DNA from 3 places in the Blastococcus sp. SYSU D00813 genome. Region 1 is predicted to be linked to each of the others. Evidence: riboswitches for the same ligand, from Rfam matches in the RefSeq annotation. Region 1 holds a riboswitch; each other region holds the start of a gene.
What was found. A riboswitch is a leader RNA that binds a small molecule or an ion and turns the genes downstream of it on or off. The one in region 1 is predicted to bind S-adenosylmethionine.
Positions count from the first base shown of each region.

Region 2: another riboswitch for S-adenosylmethionine. It lies ahead of ACI8AX_RS03000 (BMP family ABC transporter substrate-binding protein); the one in region 1 lies ahead of thrC (threonine synthase).
Region 3: another riboswitch for S-adenosylmethionine. It lies ahead of ACI8AX_RS14345 (bifunctional o-acetylhomoserine/o-acetylserine sulfhydrylase); the one in region 1 lies ahead of thrC (threonine synthase).

Region 1 is NZ_JBJGZX010000004.1:116,917-124,461, reverse strand. It holds gene groL (chaperonin GroEL) at 1-1,087, opposite strand, end outside; gene ACI8AX_RS04305 (cold-shock protein) at 1,419-1,619, opposite strand; gene thrC (threonine synthase) at 1,830-3,131, opposite strand; SAM riboswitch class I at 3,144-3,272, opposite strand; gene ACI8AX_RS04295 (HAD-IIB family hydrolase) at 3,332-4,153, shown strand; gene ACI8AX_RS04290 (ABC transporter permease) at 4,229-5,113, opposite strand; gene ACI8AX_RS04285 (alpha/beta fold hydrolase) at 5,110-7,545, opposite strand, start outside.
Region 2 is NZ_JBJGZX010000003.1:79,232-86,776, reverse strand. It holds gene ACI8AX_RS03010 (methyl-accepting chemotaxis protein) at 447-2,063, shown strand; gene ACI8AX_RS03005 (pyridoxal phosphate-dependent aminotransferase) at 2,113-3,288, opposite strand; SAM riboswitch class IV at 3,337-3,447, shown strand; gene ACI8AX_RS03000 (BMP family ABC transporter substrate-binding protein) at 3,552-4,604, shown strand; gene ACI8AX_RS02995 (ABC transporter ATP-binding protein) at 4,601-6,178, shown strand; gene ACI8AX_RS02990 (ABC transporter permease) at 6,175-7,245, shown strand; gene ACI8AX_RS02985 (ABC transporter permease) at 7,247-7,545, shown strand, end outside.
Region 3 is NZ_JBJGZX010000019.1:38,758-46,302, forward strand. It holds gene ACI8AX_RS14335 (mechanosensitive ion channel family protein) at 1-818, shown strand, start outside; gene ACI8AX_RS14340 (hypothetical protein) at 848-1,324, shown strand; SAM riboswitch class IV at 1,381-1,497, shown strand; gene ACI8AX_RS14345 (bifunctional o-acetylhomoserine/o-acetylserine sulfhydrylase) at 1,541-2,833, shown strand; gene metX (homoserine O-acetyltransferase MetX) at 2,849-3,973, shown strand; gene gdhA (NADP-specific glutamate dehydrogenase) at 4,065-5,414, opposite strand; gene ACI8AX_RS14360 (threonine aldolase family protein) at 5,523-6,593, shown strand; gene ACI8AX_RS14365 (gamma carbonic anhydrase family protein) at 6,631-7,209, opposite strand; gene ACI8AX_RS14370 (uroporphyrinogen decarboxylase family protein) at 7,293-7,545, shown strand, end outside.

The sequences.
Region 1 (7,545 bases):
GCTTCTCGCGGTCGTAGTCCGAGTCCGACTTCTCGATCTCGGCGCGGATCTGGTTCACCCGGCCGGCGATCTGGTCGGTGTCACCGGCGCCCTCGACGATCGTCGTCTCGTCCTTGGTGACGACGACCTTGCGGGCGCGGCCCAGGAGGTCGAGACCGGCGTTCTCGAGCTTGAGGCCGACCTCCTCGCTGATGACCTGGCCACCGGTGAGGATGGCGATGTCGGTCAGCATGGCCTTGCGGCGGTCACCGAAGCCGGGGGCCTTCACCGCGATGGACTTGAAGGTCCCGCGGATCTTGTTGACCACCAGGGTCGCCAGGGCCTCGCCCTCGACGTCCTCGGCGATGATGGCCAGCGGCTTGCCCGACTGCATGACCTTCTCCAGCAGCGGGAGCAGGTCCTTGACCGAGCTGATCTTGCTGTTGACGACGAGCACGTACGGGTCGTCGAGGACGGCCTCCATGCGCTCGGTGTCGGTCACGAAGTAGGGCGAGATGTAGCCCTTGTCGAAGCGCATGCCCTCGGTGAGCTCGAGCTCGAGGCCGAAGGTGTTGCTCTCCTCGACGGTGATGACACCTTCCTTGCCGACCTTGTCCATCGCCTCGGCGATGAGCTCGCCGATGGCCGGGTCGGCAGCGGAGATCGACGCGGTGGCGGCGATCTGCTCCTTGGTCTCGACGTCCTTGGCGGTCGAGAGGAGGTACTCGGTGACCGAGGCGACGGCCTTCTCGATGCCCTTCTTCAGGGCCATCGGGTTGGCGCCGGCGGCGACGTTGCGCAGACCCTCGCGGACGAGGGCCTGGGCGAGCACGGTGGCGGTGGTGGTGCCGTCACCCGCGACGTCGTCGGTCTTCTTCGCGACCTCCTTGACCAGCTCGGCGCCGATCTTCTCCCAGGGGTCCTCGAGCTCGATCTCCTTGGCGATGCTGACACCGTCGTTGGTGATCGTGGGGGCGCCCCACTTCTTCTCGAGGACGACGTTGCGGCCCTTGGGGCCGAGCGTCACCTTGACGGCGTCGGCGAGGGTGTTCATGCCCCGCTCGAGGCCGCGGCGCGCCTCTTCCTCGAAGGCGATCATCTTGGCCATGTGGTGATGTCCTCCATGCATGGATCGCTGCACGGCCGGGTTCGGCGCCCGCGACGGACGACACCGGGACCTGCGGGCGCTCCGTCGGCCCGCGGACCGGTGCCTCACCGTTCCGACCTGATTGGCACTCGGCACTGTCGAGTGCCAACCGGAAGTCTGGCACTCGCCCCTGCCGAGTGCAAGAACGGGGGTCGGCGGGCCGCTGTTCCCCGCAGCGTGCGCGCCCGCGCGGCGGGATCCGGCGCAGGACACGGCGGGAGCGCACACACTCCCGGACACACAGAGGCCCGCACCCCGAGCCGGGATGCGGGCCTCTGCGAGGACTGCGGGATCAGGCGACGCGGACGCCGTCGGCCTGCGGGCCCTTCTCGCCCTGGACGACCTCGAAGGTGACCCGCTGGCCCTCGTCGAGGCTCTTGTAGCCGTCCATCTGGATGGCCGAGTAGTGGACGAAGACGTCCTGGCCGCCGTCGACGGCGATGAAGCCGAAGCCCTTCTCGGCGTTGAACCACTTCACGGTGCCCTGTGCCACGTGTGCTCCCACGTTCGTGCGTGCGGACGGTCCCCCGGATTCCGGGAGCCGGGTTACTCGCTCTTCCGCCCGTCGGACACGTGCGTGGAACTCGAACCGCGCGAGAAGGTACAACAAAGAGACGTCGAACACACCAGTCCAGCGCGCGACGCGGGCCGGGGCCGGCGGACGCCGTGGTTCCGCCACCCGGTCAGGCGACCAGCCTATCCCCTAGCTGATGAGCCCCGCCGCGCGGACCGACCGCAGCGAGGGCTCGACCCGGTGGGTGGGGCCGACGACCGGCTCCAGCGGGTCGAGGGTCTTGAGCCCCTCGCCGGTGTTGAGGACGACGGTCTCCCTCGCCGGGTCCAGACGCCCGTCGGCGACCAGCTGCTTGAGCACGGCGACGGTCACCCCGCCCGCGGTCTCGGCGAACACCCCGGTGGTGCGGGCCAGGTCGCGGATCCCCTGCACGATCTCCTCGTCGCCCACCCGGCCCACCGAGCCGCCGGTCCGCCGGATGGCGTCGAGCGCGTACGGGCCGTCGGCCGGGTTGCCGATGTTCAGCGACTTCGCGATGCCCGTGGGCTTGACCGGCTTGACGACGTCCCAGCCGTTCTCGAACGCCGTCGCGATCGGGTCGCAGCCGGCCGACTGGGCGCCGAAGATCGTCCACCCGGTGGCCTCGACGATCCCGGCCGCGGTCAGCTCGCGGAAGGCCTTGTCCACCTTGGTGAGCAGCGAGCCCGACGCCATCGGGATGACGACCTGGGCCGGGATCCGCCAGCCGAGCTGCTCGGCGATCTCGTAGCCCATCGTCTTGGAGCCCTCGGCGTAGTAGGGCCGAACGTTCTGGTTGACGAACGCGGTGTCCTCGAACTCGTCGGTCTCCGCGAGCTCGCTGGTCAGCCGGTTGACGTCGTCGTAGGAGCCGTCGACGGCGACCAGCGTCTGGCCGTAGACCGCCGACTGCACGACCTTGCCCGGCTCGAGGTCGGCCGGGATGAAGACGTAGGACGGCAGCCCGACGCGGGCGGCGTGCGCGGCGACGGAGTTGGCCAGGTTGCCGGTCGAGGCCGCCGCGATCTTCGTGTAGCCCAGGCCCTTGGCGGCGGTCGCCGCGAGGCTCACCACCCGGTCCTTGAACGAGTGCGTGGGGTTGGCCGAGTCGTCCTTGACCCACAGCCCGCCGGTGATGCCCAACTCCGCGGCCAGCCGGTCGGCCCGCACGAGCGGGGTCATCCCCGGGTCGAGCGAGACCCGGTCGGCCGGGTCCTGGCCCACGGGCAGCAGCGCGGCGTAGCGCCAGATGTTCTGCGGCCCGGCCTCGATCTGCTCCCGGGTCACCGCCCTCATCAGCTCGGGGTCGTAGTCGACCTCCAGCGGGCCGAAGCACTCGGCGCAGGCGTGCTCGGCGATGAGCCCGAAGGTGGCGCCGCAGTTGCGGCAGACCAGGCCCCGCGCGGGACACGGGGGGACCGGGCCACCGGCGGACGAGTCGGCCTGGAGAGATCCGGGAGCGGTCAGGGTCATGCGACGACTACCTCCTCATCTTCCCCGCGTCGGGCCGTCGAGCCGCGCGGGACGGAATTGGCACCTGCCGCTGCGCGGACGCGCGGACGGCGGTTGCCGGGGCTTCGTCGGGCCGTGTCCCTCTGCCCCTCTGGATGAGTGGAACGCGCGTCACTCTACCCGGCGGGGGTGCGCTCCCGGCGCACGGCCAGACTGCCCGGGTGGCCACGCGCATCGTCTACACCGACCTCGACGGCACGATGGTGGGCCCGCGCGGCTCCTTCTGGCACACGGCCGGCCGGGACCTCACCGCCGACCCGGCGGCCGCTCTGCTGGACCTGCACCGTGCCGGGGTGGCCCTCGTGCTGGTCAGCGGGCGGACGTTCGAGCAGGTCGTCGAGGCCGCGCGGATCTTCGCCGCCGACGGCGCCATCGCCGAGCTCGGCTCGGTGGTGAGCTGGGACGGCGGCCGGGCCACCCACCGGCTGACCGGCGAGCTGCCGGCGGAGTACGACGGCCGGACGCCGATGGACGTGATGGCCGAGACCGGCGTGGTCGAGGACCTGATCGCCCGGCACCCCGGCCGGCTCGAGTGGCACGCCCCCTGGCACGCGACGCACGAGACCGACGCGCTGCTGCGGGGCCGGGTCGACCCGCTCGCGGTGGACGCCGACCTCGCCGGGCGCGGCTTCGGCTGGCTCACGCTCAACGACAACGGGGCGATCCACCCGACGTCCCGGATGACGCTGGAGCCCGACGCCGCGCCGCCGCGGGTCTACCACCTCATGCCGCGCGGCATCTCCAAGGGCCTGGCGATCGCCTGGGACCTGCAGCGGCGCGGCGTCGACCCGGCCGAGGCGGTGGCGATCGGCGACAGCGTGAGCGACCTGGAGATGGCGCCGGCGGTGGGCCGGCTGTGGATCACCGCGAACGGGGCCGCCGTCGACGGGATGGCCGACCGCCTGGCCGCCGTCCCCAACGCCGCGGTGACCGACGCCCCCATGGGCGAGGGCTGGGCCCAGGCCGTCCGCGCGTCCCTGTAGCGGTCGAAGGACCCCGTCCCCCTCACGCCTCGCGAGCTCGGCGCGAGCCTCTGGACGGGGCCGAGGGCTGAGCGGCTACGACGTCACGTCTCGTCTCGAGAAGTGCCGGAAGGCGAGCGCCGTGAACACCGCCGCGTAGACCAGCGACTGCACCACGCCGCGGAACAGGTCCCCGGAGTCGACCGGCGTCTGCAGCAGGTCGGTCCAGGCGAACTCCTCCGCCGTGGGGAACCAGTCCCGGATCGACCCGAGCTGCTCCACCTGGTCGAGGATCGCGAACACGAACATCGTGAACACCGCCCCGCCGACCGCCGCCAGGGGCGCGTCGGTGACGGTCGACAGCCAGAAGGCCAGCGTCCCGACGACGAGCAGGTGGACGGCGAGGTAGCCGACCATCCCCGACAGCCGCAGCATCCCGTCGGCCTGGGAGAGCGTGACCCCGAGCGGCGTCTCGATCGCGTCGAAGCCGAAGGCGATCCCCCCGGCCACCACCGCCACGGCGGTGAGGACGACGAGCGCGCCCACCGAGAGCAGCAGCGCCGCGGCGAACTTCTGCCGCAGCAGCCGCATCCGGGGCACCGGCGTGGCCAGCGTGTAGCGCAGCGACCCCCACGAGGCCTCGCTGGCGACCGTGTCGCCGAAGAACAGCGCGTAGACGACGACCAGGAAGAAGCCCGTCGTCGCGAACAGGACGAACAGCGTGAAGTTCAGCCCGCTCGCGGTCGCGACGTCGACGAGGTTGAGCCGGCTGTTCTCCTGCGCGTCCTCCCCGGCCCCGAACTGGAGGGCGGCGATGAGGATCAGCGGCAGCGCCAGCATGAGCGCGAGCACGCCGAGGGTGCGGCGCCGCTTGAACTGCCGGCGCAGCTCCACCGACAGGCGCAGGGTGCGCTCGGGCCGGTAGCCGGCCACCGCGCCGGTCGGCTGCACGTGGTCGGCCGATGTGGTCACGTCGGTCACGAGCCCTCCCCCACCAGCGCCAGGAACGCGTCCTCGAGCCGTCGCCGCGGCGTGAACTGGTCGACCGCCACGTCGGCGGCGACCAGCGCCTGCAGCGCGTCGGCCCGGCTGGTGCCGGTGCCGAGGTCGGCGACCAGGCCGTCGTCGGCGCGCTCGACCGTGACGCCGGGCAGCGCCGCCAGGACGGCGACGGCCCGGTCGGCGTCGGCCTCGTCGGCCAGCCCCACGAGCACCGAGCCGCCGGTGCCCACGATCTCCTCGACGGTGCCCTGAGCGATCTTCTGCCCCTTGGCCATGACGACGACGTGGCTGCAGGTCTGCTCGATCTCGCTGAGCAGGTGGCTGGACACGATGACGGTCCGCCCGGTGGCCGCGTAGGAGCGCAGCACCTCGCGCATCGCGTGGATCTGCGGCGGGTCCAGCCCGTTGGTCGGCTCGTCGAGCACCAGCAGGTCGGGCAGGCCGAGCATCGCCTGCGCGATCGCCACCCGCTGTCGCATGCCCTGGCTGTAGCGGCGCACCGGCCGGTCGATGGCCGCGTCCAGGCCGGCGACCTCGATGGCCTCCTCCATGTGCGCGTCGGCGTCGGGCCGCCCGGTGGCCGCCCAGTACAGCCGGAGGTTGTCCCGGCCGGACAGGTGCGGCATCAGCCCGGTGCCCTCGACGAAGGACCCCAGCCGCGACAGCACCGGCTTGCCGGGGCCGGCGGCGTGGCCGAAGACGCTGATCCGCCCCTCGGTGGGCCGGATCAGGCCCATGAGCATCCGCAGCGACGTCGTCTTCCCGGCGCCGTTGGGGCCCAGCAGGCCCAGCACCTGGCCCCGCCGGACCTCGAAGGACAGGTCGCGGACGGCGACGAAGCCGTCCTTGTAGGCCTTGGTGACGCCCTCGAACCGCAGCGGCACGTCCTCGCCGTCGGGCTCGACCTCCGACACGCGGCGCCGCTGGCGGCGGCCCCACAGGCGGGCGGCCAGCCAGCCGAGCAGCGCCAGCCCGGCGAGGACCCCCAGCAGGACCCACCAGCGGGTCGCGCCGGAGTCGCCGACCGGGGTGCCCTCGACCTCGGGCACGGCGAGCACCGCGCCGTCGCCGTCGGCCAGCGCGACGGTGTAGACGGCCGGCTCGGCCGGCAGCGCGAAGGCCTGGTCGGTGGACGAGACCAGGACGCGCATGGTGTGCCCGGCCTCGAAGCGGTGCACGATGCCCGGCAGCGTGACGGTGACCTCGGTCGGCGCCGCGGGGTCGGTCGACAGCCCGGTCAGCTGCACCGGCGCCACCAGGCCGGCCGGCAGGGTGAGCCCGCCCTCGGGGGCGACGTCGTAGAGCTTGGCGAACAGCACCGCCGTGCCGGTGGGCGAGGAGACGGCGAGGTCCACGGTCGGCGCGCCGACCACCTCGACCGCCTCGTCCAGGGGCCGGCTGTCGAACGCGGCGAACTGGCCGGGGATCTCCACGGTCGCCCCGCCGAGCGCCGCGGTCACCGCGCCGAGCCCCGGGACGGTGGTCAACGCGGCCGGGGTGCCGCCGGCGGGGGTGACCACCGGCTGCCCCGGTCCGGACACCGGGACCGCGGTCCGCTCGGCCGGCTCCCCGCCGTCCAGTCCCGGGTAGGCGTCGGCGACGACGGTCCGGGCGGCGCCCCCGCCCTGCACCGTCAGGCCGGTGGTGGCGATGCCGGTGGGTGCGGGGAACTCGAACCCGGTGCCCGGGTCGCTGCCACGGGCGGGGTCGTCCTCGTCGCGCAGGTGCCAGGAGAACCAGCCGGCCACCTCGTCGCGGAGCCCGGCCGCGACCCGCGCGGCGGGCTGGTTGTCGTGGCCGCCGTCGAACCAGACGACGCGGACGGGGGTGCCGTTCGCGGCGATGCCGCGGGCGTTGGCGTCGGCCTGGCCGAGGCCGAACAGCGAGTCCTGCGTGCCCTGCACCAGCAGGGTCGGCGCCGTGATGCGGTCCAGCACACCGGCCGGGCTGCTCCGGTCCAGGATCGCGGCGATCTCGGGGGTGAGGGTGCCGGTGGCCGCGGCGTCCTGGTAGGCCGCGCAGACCTCGGCGCGGAACCGGCCGCAGGTCAGCGCCTGCTCGACCGCGGCGGGGTCGAGCGTGGCCGGGTCGACCGGGGGCTGCTCGGCCGCGCCGGCGTCGTCGGCTCCCCCGCCGCCGAGGGCCTCGAGCAGGCCGCCGGCGGTCGGCACCGAGCCGACGCCGAAGAACAGCCCCGACCACAGCCGCTTGTAGACCCCGCCGTCACCCTGCGGCGTGGCCGCGACCGTGGCGGCGTCGCCGGGGGCGCCGCTGGAGTCCGGGAAGAGCGCGGCGGTGAGGGAGTTCCAGGTGATCTGCGGGGCGATGGCGTCGACGCGGTCGTCGTAGGCCGCGCCCAGCAGCGACAGCGCCCCGCCGTAGGAGGCGCCGGCGACGCCCACCCGCGGGTC
Region 2 (7,545 bases), on a different contig from region 1:
GGTCGGCGGGGACGTCCCGCCGGCCGCCCGCCGCCGTGTCCCCGGCACCCGCGCCGACAGCCCTCGGCATGGCCGCCGCCCGTCTCACCGACGGGGTCCCCCAGGAGCGCCCGGCCACCCGGCCGGGCGCTCCTGTGCGCTCCGCAGGGAGAGGACCACTCCGTGGTCTCGACCGCACCCGGATCGGTCGTCGCGACCAGGGCCGGTGCGCGCGGGAAGGCCTCCCGTCCGGCGTCCTCGCCTCCGTCGCCCTCGGGCGCGGCGGCCGGGAATGGCGCCATGTCGACCCGGGGAATGTGTTCACCGACAATTCTGGGCGGACCACGTACGACACGCCCGCCATTCCTGCACGGGGAGGGCCGGAATGGCTCACCCTCTCCCTGCGCGGCGAACCAGGTCCACGCGCACCGGGCAGCCGGTTCAATTTTCTTCAGCAGGAGTGAGAGATGTCCGTTCCTCCGCCCTCCGCCCGTCCCGGGCGCCGGGGCCGCTGGTTCGCCGACCGCCCGATCGGCGTCAAGATCGGCGCGGTCGTCGGTCTGCTCGCCGTCGTCGTCCTCGGGACCAACCTGCTCGCCGTGCAGCGCATCGGCGAGATGCGCGACGGGCAGGAGCGCATCTACGCCGAGAACCTCCAGCCGCTCAACGCCCTCTCGGCCGTGCAGCGGGCCACCGCCGCCCACCGTGCCCGGGTCCTCGAGTACGCGGTCTCCGACCCCGAGCGCCGCCTCGAGCTGCTCGGCGAGATGGAGGAGAAGAACGCCGACGTCGAGGCCGCCCTGGCCGAGTACCAGCCCTACGTGGTGGACCAGGCGGCGATCGACAAGTACGAGACCGCCCGCGAGGAGTTCCTCAGCACCAGCGCCGGCCAGCTGTTCCCGGCCGCCGACAGCGGCGACCTGGCCCTCTACGCCCAGGTCTACCGCGAGGTCTCCAGCCCGCTGCTGACCGACATCGCCGACGGTCTGGAGGAGGAGGGCGTCGCCCAGTCCGCCGAGGCGGCCGCCCGCAACGCCGCGAGCGCCGACGAGGCGAGCAGCGCCATCACGCTGCTCCTGGCCACCGCGCTGACCGCCGTCGTCCTCGCCGTCGGGCTGACCGTCGTCGTGGTGCGCCGCCTGGTGCGCGACGTGCAGTCCGTGCAGCGCTCCGCCGAGGCCCTGGCCGCCGGCGACCTCACCGTCCGGGTCCACGTCGACAGCGCGGACGAGGTGGGCCGCATGGCCGCGGCGCTCGACTCCGCCCAGCAGAGCCTGCGCGGCGTGATGTCCACGGTCGTGGGCGCCGCGGACGCGGTGGCGGCGTCGTCGGAGGAGCTGTCGGCGTCCTCGGCGCAGATCTCGGCGTCGGCGAACGAGACCTCGGCCCAGTCCGGCGTCGTGGCCGGCGCCGCGGAGGAGGTGTCGCGCAGCGTCGCGACCGTGGCCGCCGGTGCCGAGCAGATGGGCGCGTCGATCCGGGAGATCGCCACGAACGCGGCGGAGGCCTCGGAGGTCGCGTCCCGGGCTGTGAGCGCCGCGGAGACGACGACGGCGACGGTGGCAAAGCTGGGCGAGTCGTCGGCCGAGATCGGCAACGTGGTGAAGGTCATCACCAGCATCGCGGAGCAGACGAACCTGCTGGCGCTCAACGCGACGATCGAGGCCGCCCGCGCCGGCGAGGCGGGCAAGGGCTTCGCCGTGGTGGCCAACGAGGTCAAGGAGCTGGCCCAGGAGACGGCGAAGGCGACCGAGGACATCGCCCGCCGGGTGCAGGCCATCCAGGGCGACACCACGGCGGCGGTGGCGGCGATCGGGGAGATCTCGCAGATCGTCGCCCAGATCTCCGACCGGCAGACCACCATCGCCAGCGCGGTGGAGGAGCAGACGGCCACGACCAACGAGATGGCCCGCTCGGTGGCCGAGGCCGCGCAGGGCTCGGGGCAGATCGCCGACAACATCACCGGCGTCTCCACCGCAGCGGAGTCGACCACCCAGGCGCTCACCCAGACCCGCACCGCCGTCGACGAGCTGTCGCGGATGGCCTCGGACCTGCGCAGCACGGTCGGCCGCTTCACCTACTGAGCGGGCCGCTGAGCGCGGCGGGCCCCGGCAACGGCGCCGGGGCCCGCCGTCAGCGCGCCAGGCGGGCGCCGAGCGCGGCCAGCCGCTCGGCGGCCTCGGTGAGGACGGCGTCCTGCTTGCAGAACGCGAAGCGCACGAGCGACGGCGCGGCGTCCTGGTCGTCGTGGAAGACCCGCACGGGCACCCCGACCACGCCGGCCAGCTCCGGCAGGTCCCAGCACAGCGCCATCGAGTCGGTGTAGCCGAGGGGAGCGGCGTCGGCGGTCACGAAGTACGTGCCGTCGGGCCGGTTGACGGCGAAGCCTGCCGCCTCGAGGCCGGCGACGAGCAGGTCGCGCTTGCGGACGAGGTCGGCCCGCAGGCCGTCGAAGTACTCGTCGGGCAGCGCCAGCGCCCTGGCCACCGCCGGCTGGAAGGGCCCGCTGCCCACGAAGGTCAGGAACTGCTTCACCGCCCGGACGGCGGACACCAGCTCGCGCGGCCCGTGCACCCAGCCGACCTTCCAGCCGGTCACCGAGAACGTCTTGCCGGCCGAGGAGATGGTCAGCGTCCGCTCGGCCATCCCCGGCAGCGACGCGATCGGCACGTGCGGGACGCCGTAGGTCATGTGCTCGTAGACCTCGTCGGCGACCACCACCGCGTCGTGCTCGGCCGCCAGCTCCGCGACCAGCTCCAGCTCGGCGCGGGTGAACACCTTGCCGGTGGGGTTGTGCGGGGTGTTCAGCAGGACGACGCGGGTGCGGTCGGAGAACGCCGCCCGCAGCGCCGCCTCGTCGACGGCGAAGCCCGGCGAGCGGAGGACGACGGTGCGGCGGGTGGCCCCGGCCAGCGCGACCGTCGCGGCGTAGCTGTCGTAGTAGGGCTCGAAGGTGACCACCTCGTCGCCCGGGGTGGTCAGCGCCAGCACCGCGGCGGCGATCGCCTCGGTGGCGCCGACGGTCACCAGGACGTCGTCCGGGTCGACCCGCAGCCCGCGGAAGCGCGCCTGGTGGGCGGCGACCGCCTCGCGCAGCTCCAGGACCCCCGGCCCCGGCGGGTACTGGTTGACGCCGCCGCGGATGGCGCCCACGGCGTCCTCGAGCAGCGAGGCCGGGCCGTCGGTGTCGGGGAAGCCCTGCCCCAGGTTGATCGCCCCGGTGCGCACGGCCAGCGCGGACATCTCGGCGAACACCGTGGTGGCGAACGGCTGCATGCGCTCGGTCAGCGCGGCGCGCGGCAGGGTCACGGTGGCCAGTCTCCCAGGCCACGGGGGCGGTGTCTTAGACTCCCCGACGGTCCTGAGTGCCAGCGTCAAGCCCCGGCTCGCTGGCCGGCAACCCTCTCCGTCGCGGGGTGCTCCGGGTGACGACCAGACCTGGGCACCGTGTCCCGGTAAGGACGAGGAGGTCTCCGGTGGTCGCCGACGCCGCCCCCCTCCGGCCGGACCGGTCGCGGTGTCGCACCGACCGACCGCGCACACCGCTGCGCCCGCTCCCAGGGAGAGCCGAGATGACCCTCGTCCACAGCCGCCGCCGGGGACGGCTGCCCGCCGTCGCCCTCGTGGCCCTCGCCGGCCTGACCGCGTGCGCCGACAGCGACTCCGGCGGGGGGAGCGGCGACGGCGGCGACTCCGCCGGCTCCATCATCGTGATCACCCCGAACCCGGTCGGGGGCAACAACTTCCTCGAGCTCGCCGTCGAGGGCGCCGAGCGCGTCGCCGAGGAGGAGGGGCTCGAGCTCGACGTCTTCGAGAGCCAGGACCCGACGTCGATCCAGCAGAACGTCGAGGCCGCGGTCCGCGAGCAGCCCGACATCATCATCGGGCTGACCTTCTCGCTCGAGGACGCCTTCGCGACGGTGCCCACCGACAACCCCGACCAGCAGTTCCTGCTCGTCGACGGCTGCCCGGACCCGCAGCCGGAGAACGTCACCTGCGCCGCCTTCCGCGAGCACGAGGCGGCCTACCTCGCGGGTGTCGAGGCCGGGCTGCTCACCCAGACCGACCGGATCGGCGTCGTCGCGGCGCTGGACACGCCGTTCATCCGCCGCTGGGTCGACCCCTTCCTCGCCGGCGCGCAGAGCGTGAACCCGCAGGTGACCTCCACCCCGCTGTTCGTCGGTGGCGACAACCCCTTCGGTGACCCGGCCCGCGGCGGCGCCCAGGCCCAGGTGCTCGCCGACGGCGGCGCCGACCAGGTGCTGCTCGCGGCCTCCGGCAGCAACGTCGGCGCCTTCGAGGTCGCCGCGGCCGGCGGCTTCCAGGCCTACGGCGTCGACGTCAACGAGTGCGGCTCGGCCCCGGGCCAGGTCGTGGACAACGTGCTGAAGAACGTCGACGTCGCGCTCGCCGAGTCGGTCCGCTCGATCCTGGACGGCGACACCGGCGGCTCGCAGGTCTACGGCCTGGCCGAGGACGGCGTGGGCCTGACCGCCTTCGCCGACGACCTCGCCGGGTCCGGCTGCCTCATCGCCGACCGGCCCGAGGTCGTCGAGCAGCTCGAGGGCGTCCGGCAGCAGATCATCGACGGCACGATCACCGTGGACGACCCGGCCGCTGGATGACCGGCACGACCGACGCGCACTCGGCCGCGGGGGCTCCCCCCGCGGCCGAGCTGCGCGGCATCACCAAGCGCTTCGGCCCGGTCGTCGCCGTCGACGGCGTGGACCTCGTCCTCGAGCGCGGCACGGTGCACGCCGTGGTCGGGGAGAACGGGGCCGGCAAGTCCACCCTGATGTCGGTGCTCTACGGCCTGCACCGGCCCGACGCCGGCCAGGTGCTGCGCGACGGCCGCGAGGTGCGGCTGTCCTCCCCGCTCGACGCCATCGGCGCGGGCCTGGGCATGGTGCACCAGCACTTCCGGCTGTTCGGCTCGCTGAGCGTGGCCGAGAACGTCGTCTACCGCGCTGAGCCGCGCCGCTTCGGCGTGCTGGACCGGCGGGCCGCCGAGCGCCGGGTGGAGGAGCTGTCGGCCCGCATCGGCCTGGACGTCGACCCCGCCGCCCGCGTCGACACCCTCCCGCTCGGCGTCCGGCAGCGGGTGGAGATCCTCAAGGCCCTGCACCGGCAGGCCGAGGTGCTCATCCTCGACGAGCCGACCGCCGTGCTGACCCCCGGCGAGGTCGACTCGCTGTTCGCCGTCGTCCGCCGGATGGCCGCGCAGGGGACGACGGTCGCCCTGGTCACCCACAAGGTCCGCGAGGTGCTCGAGGGCACCGACCGGGTCACGGTGCTGCGCGACGGCGTCGTGACCGCCCGGCTCACCACGGCGCAGACCACCGCCGGCGAGGTCGTCGAGGCGATGATCGGGCGCGGGCTGGTCCCCGCCGTCAACCCGCGCGGCGTCGCCGCCGCCGACCCGGTGCTCCAGGTGAGCGGCCTGCGGATGTCGGCCGCGCCCGGCGCCAGCCGCGTGCAGGACGTCTCCCTGCAGGTGCGCCCCGGCGAGGTCGTCGGCATCGCCGGGGTCTCGGGCAACGGCCAGCGCGAGCTCGTCGAGTCCGTCGTCGGCCTGCGCACCCCCGAGGCGGGCACCGTGCGGCTGCACGGCCGGGACCTCGCCGGCCTCGGTGTCCGCGAGCGGCGCCGGCTCGGGATCGCCTACGTGCCCGAGGACCGGCCCGGCGTGGGCACCGCCGCGGCGCTGTCGGTGGCCGACAACCTCGCCCTCGGCCACCACCGCAGCGCGCCGATCGGCCGCCGCGGCCGGCTGTCCCCCCGCGCCCTGCGCAGCCAGGCCGCCGAGCTGGTCACCCGCCTCGGCGTGAAGACCGCCGGCACCGCCGTGCCGCTGAGCTCGCTGTCGGGCGGCAACGCGCAGAAGGTGGTGCTCGCCCGCGAGCTGCACCACGAGGCGCCGCTGCTCGTGGTGGAGCAGCCGACCCAGGGCGTCGACGTCGGCGCGGGGGAGGAGATCCACCGGCTGCTGCTGGACTACCGCGCCCGCGGCGGCGCGGTGCTGCTGGTCTCCTACGAGATCAGCGAGCTGCGGGCGCTCGCGGACCGGGTGCTGGTGATGCTGGACGGCGCGGTGACGGCGGAGCTCGACGCCGCCGACGCCACCGAGGAGGTGCTGGGCGCGGCGATGGTGCAGGCGTCGGCCCCGGCGGGCGCGACGGCCACGGGGGGAGCGGCGTGACGGCGCTGGCGCAGCGGCTGCGGCTGGTCGCCCCGGCCGCCCTGGTCCCGCTCGGCGCGGTGGCGGTGGCCGTGCTCGTCGGCGCGGTGGTCATGCTCGCGGCCGGGGTCGACCCGGTGCGCGGCTACGACGCGATGGTCCGCGGCGCCCTGAGCGTCAGCAACATCGACTTCGCCGTCGCCGGGTTCACCGCGATCCTCGCGATGTCGCTGGCGTTCGCCGTCCCGGCGCGGATGGGGGAGTACAACCTCGGCGGCGACGGGCAGCTGGTGGCCGGCGGGATCGCCGCGGCCGCCGTCGCCCTGTACGTGCCCGGGCCCGCGGCGCTGCTCCTGCCGCTGTGCGTGGTCGCCGGGATGCTGGCCGGCGGGGCGCTGGCCTCGGTCTCCGCGCCGCTGTCGACCCGCGCCGGCGTGCCGGTGATCATCTCGACGCTGCTGCTGAGCACGCCGATGGTCGCCCTCGCCTCGTACCTGGTGCGCTACCCGATGGCCGAGGAGGGCTCGCCGGTCCCGCAGACCGAGCGGCTGCCCGACGCCGCGCACCTGCCGGCCTTCCCCGGCATGAGCTACACCAACGCCGGGCTGGTGCTCGTCGTCGCCGTCCTGCTGGTCGCCGTCTACGTCGACGCCCGCACGCCCGTCGGCTACGAGATCCGGGTGGCCGGCGCCAACCGCGGCTTCGCCGCCTACGGCGGCCTCTCGGTGCCCCGGCTCACCCTGGGCACGCTCGCCTCGGCCGGCGCCGTCGCGGGCCTGGCCGGCGCGGTGATCGTGATGAGCCAGCCGTTCCGGTTCATCGACGACGCGCTGACCGCGCCCGGCTACACCTTCGCCGGCGTGGCCGCCGCGCTGCTGGCCGGCGGCCGGCCGGCGCTGCTGCCGCTCACCGCGGCGCTGTTCACGGTCCTGTCGGTGGGTGCCGCGGGCATGGAGCGGGACGTCGACGTGCCGCGCCAGCTCGGCCAGGTGCTGCAGGCCGTCGTCATCCTCGTGCTGGCGCTGCGGGTGCTGGCCGCCCGCTGGCTCGCCGCCCGGGCCCGGCGCGCGGCCGGGGGGAGGGCCTGACGTGGACGTGCTCAACCTGGCGTTCGTCGCCGCCGTCCTGACCTCGGCGGCGCCGGTGCTGTACGCCGCGCTCGGCGGGGCGCTGTGCGGCCGGGCCGGCGTCTTCAACATCGCCCTCGAGGGCCAGCTGCTGTGGGGCGCCTTCACCGCCGTGGCGGTCAGCTGGTGGACCGGCTGCCCGTGGCTGGGCGTGCTGGCGGCGACCGCGTCCAGCGCCGTGCTCAGCCTCGTGCTCGCGGTCGGCGCCGTCACCTGGCGGGCCGACCCGATCATCGTGGCGGTCGGCATGAACCTGCTCGC
Region 3 (7,545 bases), on a different contig from region 1:
TGCTCGCCCGCTTCGTGGCCTGGATCGGCAGCAAGATCACCGACAGCATCGACCGCCGGTCCACGGGGGGTGACGCGCTGGTGCGCTCCGAGGCCGCCAAGCACCGCCACTCGCTGACCCAGGTGATCACCTGGACCCTCGTGGTCCTGATCTACGCGGTCTCGGTCTTCTTCGTGCTCGACCGGCTCGGCGTCCCGGTCACCGGACTGGTCGCGCCCGCCACGGTGCTCGGCGTCGGCCTCGGCTTCGGCGCCCAGCGGATCGTCGGCGACGTCCTCGCCGGCTTCTTCATCATCACCGAGCGGCAGTACGGCTTCGGCGACGTCGTCTCCATCCAGGTGGTGGGCGGCGGCGACGAGGCGACCGGCACCGTCGAGGACGTCACCCTGCGGGTCACCCGGCTGCGCTCGCCCAACGGCGAGGTCATCACGCTGCCCAACGGGCAGATCGTCAAGGTCGTCAACCTCTCCCGCGACTGGGCCCGCGCGGTCGTCGACGTGCCGGTGCCGACGAGCGTGGACGTCAACCAGGTCAACGACATCCTCCGCGGCGTGGGCCGCGAGGCCTACGCCGATCCCCGGCTGCAGCCGCTGCTGCTCGACGAGCCCTCGGTGATGGGGGTGGAGAGCCTGGGCCTGGACGAGGTCAACGTGCGGATGGTCGCCCGGACCCTGCCCGGCAAGCAGTTCGAGGTCGGCCGCGACCTGCGCGCCCGGGTGGTGCTCGCCTTCCGCCGGCAGGGCCTGAACGTGCCGTCGCCGACCTCCTCCGACGGCGCGGCCGAGCCCGGCGCCCTCGCCGTCCGGGACCAGCGGTGAGCGCCGACGGGCCGCGCCCGGACGGAACGATGCCCACCGCCCCGGCGCCCACGGTCACCACCGCGCCGGCCGAGGGGCCGCGGCACTGGTGGGCGGCGATCCCGCGCCGGCTGGGCCGCGCCCGCACGTCCACCGTCGTCCTGGCCGTGCTCTTCGTGGCGATCGGGATCCTCTACCTGTACGTCCGGCCGGAGACGACCGACACCTCCCCGGCCGGGGAGACCGGCGACGTCCCGGCGGTGGAGGTGCCGCTGGTGCCGGCGCCGGCCGGGCCGACGACGACGGCGCCGGCCACCACCGCCCGGCCGACGACGTCGGCGCCCGCCACGGACGACGAGGAGAGCGGGCAGGACGGGGAGAGCGGGCAGGACGAGGAGCAGCCGGAGCCGACGGACGAGGAGACCACCCCCTCCTCCGGACCGACGGAGACCTCCGCGGAGCCGACCTCGACCCGCACGCCCACCGGGACCCGGTCCCCGACCGGCAGCTCCGCGCCGACGAGCTGAGGCCGGCCCCGACCCCTGTGACGGGTGGGGCGGGCGGGCCGTTATGTTCTGCGGTGGCTCCCGAGAGGCAGTGACAAGCACCTGGCTGGCTGCCCGGCAACCTCTCCTCCGTCCTGAGGTGCTCCAGGGGAAGAGCCGGTCGGACGGCGCCCGCCGCCCGGCAAGACGGAGTCTCCGGTGCGCCGCCGGGTCTCCCGACCGAGAGGAGACCGGCGCATGACCGACCCCCAGAGCTGGAGCTTCGAGACCCGGCAGATCCACGCCGGCACCAGCCCCGACCCGGCCACCGGCGCCCGCGCGCTGCCGATCTACGCCACGACGAGCTACCAGTTCCGCGACGCCCAGCACGCCGCCGACCTGTTCGCGCTGGCCGAGATGGGCAACATCTACACGCGGATCATGAACCCGACGCAGGACGCGCTCGAGCAGCGCGTCGCGTCGCTCGAGGGCGGCGTCGCCGCGCTCGCCGTCTCCAGCGGCCAGGCCGCCGAGACGCTGGCGATCCTGAACATCGCCGAGGCCGGCAGCCACGTCGTGGCCTCGGCGTCGCTGTACGGCGGCACCTACAACCTGCTGCACCACTCGCTGCCCAAGCTGGGTGTCACGGTGTCGTTCGTCGAGGACCCCGACGACCCGGAGAACTGGCAGTCGCTGGTCCAGGAGAACACCAAGGCCTTCTACGCCGAGACGATCGGCAACCCGAAGGGCGACATCCTCGACATCAGCGCGGTCTCCGAGGTCGCGCACCGCAACGGCGTCCCGCTGATCGTCGACAACACCATCGCCACCCCGTACCTGATCCGGCCGATCGAGTTCGGCGCCGACGTCGTCGTCCACTCGGCGACCAAGTACCTGGGCGGCCACGGCACCGCGATCGCCGGGATCATCGTCGACTCGGGCAACTTCGACTGGACCAGCGGCAAGTTCCCCGGCTTCACCGAGCCCGACCCGACCTACCACGGCGTCGTCTACGCCTCCCTCGGCGCGCCGGCCTACGCGCTCAAGGCCCGCGTGCAGCTGCTGCGCGACCTGGGCCCGGCCATCAGCCCGTTCAACGCCTTCCTCGTCGTCCAGGGGATCGAGACGCTGTCGCTGCGCATGGAGCGGCACGTGGAGAACGCGTTGAAGGTGGCGCAGTTCCTCGAGGGCCACGACGCCGTCGAGCGGGTGAACTACCCGGCTCTCGAGTCCTCGCCGTGGCACGCCGCGCAGCAGAAGTACGCGCCCCGGGGCGCCGGGGCGGTGCTGACCTTCGAGCTGCACGGCGGCGTTGAGGCGGGCAAGCGCTTCGTCGACGCGCTGGAGCTGCACAGCCACGTGGCGAACATCGGCGACGTGCGCAGCCTGGTGATCCACCCGGCGTCGACCACGCACTCGCAGCTGACCCCCGAGGAGCAGCTGACCACCGGCGTCACGCCCGGGCTGGTGCGCCTCGCGGTCGGCCTGGAGGGCATCGAGGACATCCTCGCCGACCTGGAGGCCGGCTTCCGCGCCGCCAAGTCGGCATGAGCAGGGAGGCGTGAGGTGACGGGGGTCCGGGACGCCGGACCGGCGTCCCGGACCCCTTCCCGCACCGGCGGCTGGCGGGACGGCGACCCGGTCGGGAACCGGCTGTTCCTCGACCTGGACGGCCCGGTCGCCCTGGAGCGCGGCGGGGTGCTGCCCGGCGTCCGCGTCGCCTACGAGACGTGGGGGTCGCTCGCGCCCGACGGCGGCAACGCGGTGCTGGTGGAGCACGCGCTGACCGGCGACAGCCACGTGGTCGGCCCCGCCGGTCCGGGGCACCCCACCGCCGGCTGGTGGGACGGGCTGGTCGGGCCTGGGGCGCCGCTGGACACCGACCGGCTCTTCGTCGTCTGCGCCAACGTCCTCGGCGGCTGCCAGGGCACCACCGGCCCCTCCTCGACGGCGCCGGACGGCGCCCCGTGGGGCTCCCGCTTCCCGGCGGTGACCGTCGCCGACCAGGTCGCGGTCGAGGCCGCGCTGGCCGACGCGCTGGGCATCGGCCGATGGGCCGCGGTGCTCGGCGGCTCGATGGGCGGCATGCGGGCGCTGGAGTGGGCGGTCGCGCACCCCGAGCGGGTCGGCGGGCTGTTCTTCCTCGCCTCCGGCGCCGCGGTGACCGCCGACCAGCTGGGCACGCAGACCACGCAGCAGACGGCGATCCGCAGCGACCCCGCCTGGGCCGGCGGCGACCACCTCCCCGGCCCCGGCCCGGTCGCCGGGCTCGGCGTGGCCCGGCGGATCGCGCACCTCACCTACCGCAGCGCCCTGGAGCTGGAGGAGCGCTTCGGCGCGGTCGTGCAGGACGACGGCCGCTTCGCCGTCGCCTCCTACCTCGACCACCACGCCGTCAAGCTGGCCGCCCGCTTCGACGCCGGCAGCTACGTGGTGCTCACCGAGTCGATGAACACCTGGGACGTCGGCCGCGGCCGCGGGGGCGTCGAGGCGGCGCTGGCGCGCGTGACCGCCCGGGCCGTCGTCGCCGGCGTGGACAGCGACCGGCTGTACCCGCTGGAGCTGCAGCAGCGGGTGGCCGACGGCCTCGGCGTCCCGCTGCGGGTCGTCTCCTCGCCGTACGGCCACGACGGGTTCCTCGTCGAGATCGAGGCCGTCGGCGCGCTGGTCCGCGAGCTCCTGGGCACCTAGCCGCAGCGACCTCCCGCTTGGTGCCCAGCCGCCGGCCCCGTCCAGAGGCTCGTCCCGAGCTCGCGAGGGATGAGGAGGACGGGGTCCTCGTTCAGATGAGGCCGTGGGCGTGCACCGCCTCGGCGACCTCCAGGAAGCCCGCGACGTTGGCCCCGAGCACGAGGTCCCCGGGGGCGCCGTACTCCTCGGCGGTGGCGTGGCAGCGGGCGTGGATCGCCCGCATGATCTCCTCCAGCCGCGCCTCGCTGTGCTCGAAGGTCCAGCGGTCGCGCGAGGCGTTCTGCTGCATCTCCAGCGCCGAGGTGGCCACCCCGCCGGCGTTGGCCGCCTTGCCGGGCGCGAAGGCCACGCCGGCCTCCTTGAGCACGCGGACGGCGTCCGGGGTGGTGGGCATGTTGGCGCCCTCCACGACGTAGCGGCAGCCGTTGCGGGCCAGCGCCGTCGCCGCGTCGGCGCCGAGCTCGTTCTGCGTCGCGCTGGGCACCGCCACGTCGCAGGGCACGTCCCAGACGCTGCCGCCGGGCACGAAGGACGCCGAGGGGACCCGGTCGGCGTACGCCTCGATCCGCGCCCGCTCGACCTCCTTGACCTGCTTGAGCACCTCGAGGTCGATGCCCTTGTCGTCGACCACGTAGCCGGTGGAGTCCGAGCAGGCGACGACGGTGCCGCCGAGCTGGTGGACCTTCTCGATGCCGTAGACGGCGACGTTGCCCGAGCCGCTGACCACGACCCGCCGCCCGTCGAAGGACTCCCCGCGGGCCCGCATCATGGCGTCGGCGAAGAAGGCCGCGCCGTAGCCGGTGGCCTCGGTGCGCACCAGCGCCCCGCCCCAGCCCAGGCCCTTGCCGGTGAGGACGCCGGACTCGTACCGGTTGGTGATCCGCTTGTACTGGCCGAACAGGTAGCCGATCTCGCGGGCGCCGACGCCGATGTCACCGGCCGGCACGTCGGTGTACTCGCCCAGGTGCCGGTAGAGCTCGGTCATGAACGACTGGCAGAACCGCATGACCTCCGCGTCGGAGCGGCCCTTGGGGTCGAAGTCGGACCCGCCCTTGCCGCCGCCGATCGGCATGCCGGTGAGCGCGTTCTTGAAGATCTGCTCGAAGCCGAGGAACTTGACGATGCCCAGGTTGACCGACGGGTGGAAGCGCAGGCCGCCCTTGTAGGGGCCGAGGGCGGAGTTGAACTCCACCCGGAAGCCGCGGTTGATCTGCACCTCGCCGCTGTCGTCCTGCCACGGCACCCGGAAGATGATCTGCCGCTCGGGCTCGCAGATCCGCTGCACGGTCTTCATCTCGCTGTACTCGCTGTGCCGGTCGAGCACCACGGCCAGCGACTCGAGCACCTCCCGGACCGCCTGGTGGAACTCGGTCTCCCCCGGGTTGCGCCGGAGGACCTCCTCGTAGATCCCCTGCACCGTCGCAGGCACCTCGTCGACCACTGTTCGCTCCTCGCGTCGTGCTCCGGACGCCGGGAACGCTACGACGCCGTCCGGGGCCCCTGGCACGTAGCCCGGCGCCGGTCGCCCGGCCGCCCCAGACTGGCGCAGGTGACCGACTCCCCCGACTGGGACGCCCTGCGCGCCGGCTGCGACCGGGCGCTGAACCTGCACGGGCCCTCCCGCGCCGCCGACCTGCTGGCCACCGTCCCGCCCGACACGGCCGTCGACCGCTACGGGGACGGCGGGGTGGTCGCCGAGCTGGAGGCCGAGGTCGCCGGACTGCTCGGGCTGCCCGCTGCGGTGTACCTGCCCAGCGGCACGATGGCGCAGCAGTCCGCGCTGCGGGTGCACGCCGACCGGCGGGGCCGGCGCACCGTCGTCGCCCACCCGCAGTGCCACCTGTTCGTGCACGAGCAGGGCGCGCTGGAGCGGGTGCAGGGGCTCGTCGGCCGTCCGGCCGGCGACCGGCACCGGCTCCTCACGCGCGCCGACCTCGACGGCGTGGCGGAGTCCCCGGCCGCCCTGGTCGTGGAGCTGCCGCAGCGGGAGATCGGCGGGCCGCTGGTGGCCTGGGAGGACCTGCAGGCGCAGGTCGCCTGGGCGCGGGGACGCGGCGCGGCCGCCCACCTCGACGGCGCCCGCCTCTGGGAGGCCGCCGCCGGCTACGGCCGCCCGCCGGCCGAGGTCGCCGGGCTGTTCGACACCGTCTACGTCAGCTTCTACAAGGGCGTCGGCGCCCTGCCCGGCTGCTGCCTGGCCGGGCCGGAGGACGTCGTCGCCGAGGTGCGGGAATGGCGGCGGCGGATGGGCGGCACGCTGTTCGGGCTGTGGCCGGGGGCGGCGTCGGCGCTGACCTGCCTGCGCCGGCGCCTGCCGCTGATGCCGGCCTACCTGCAGCGCGCCCGCGAGGTCGCGGCCGCGGTGCGCGACCTGGCCGGCGTCCGCGTCGTCCCGGACCCGCCGCAGACGCCGATGCTGCACCTGCTGCTCGAGACGACGCGCGAGGCCTACGAGGCCGCGGCCGTGCGGCTGGCGGAGGAGGGCCTGTGGACCTGGCAGCAGACCCTGCCGACCGGCGACCCGGCGGTGCTCCGGGTCGAGCTCTCCGTCGGGGACGCCACGATGGCGCTGACCGTCGACGACGTCCGCGCCGCGATCGCCGCCCTCGCCGGCGCCTGACGGCCCCGCTGCAGGGGCGGGGGCGGCGGGGGCCCCGTCAGTCCGCGGCGTCGCCGGGGACGAGGCCGGCCGCCGGCAGCTTCCCGCGGACGACGGGGCGCACCCTCCGGGCCGAGGGCAGCCGCTCGCTGTAGGACAGCGCGTTGCCGCGGATGTGCAGCAGGTCGTCGTCCGTCGCCTCGCGGACCACCTTCGCCGGCACCCCCGCGATGACCGAGCGCGGCGGGAACTGCTTGCCCTGGGTGACGACGGCGCCGGCGGCGACGATGGAGCCCGAGCCGATGTGCGCGCCGTTCATGACGACGCTGCCCATCCCGACCAGGACGTCGTCGTCGACCCGCGCGCCGTGCAGGACCACCCGGTGCCCGACCGTCACGCCCGACCCGACCACCAGCGGGAAGCCGGGGTCGGAGTGCAGCGTGCTGCCGTCCTGCACGTTCGAGCCCGCGCCGATCTCGATGACCTCGGCGTCGGCCCGGAGGACGGCGCCGTACCAGACGCTGGCCTGCGGCCCGAGCGTCACCGCGCCCACGACGACCGCGGTCGGCGCCACGAACGCCTCCGGGTCGATCCGCGGTGCGCCGAACTCCAGTTCCCCGATGTAGTTCTCCGCCATCGGCCCACCCCAGCACAGCGGTGCCGGTGTCGCACCCGTCGGGCAGACTCGCCGCCGACACCGCCGTCCGCCCGGGAGAGCCGATGCCACCCGCCCTGCCCACCTCGATCGTCGGCAGCCTGCCCCAGCCCGGGTGGCTGGTCGACCACGACAAGCTGGCCGGGCAGTTCCCGCCGCGGGTGCGGGCGCGCGAGATCTGGCGGGTCGCCCCCGACCAGCTCGCCGAGGCGCAGGACGACGCCACGCTGCTGGCGATCCGCTCCCAGGAGGACGCCGGGCTGGACATCGTCACCGACGGCGAGATCCGCCGGGAGTCCTACTCCAACCACTTCGCCA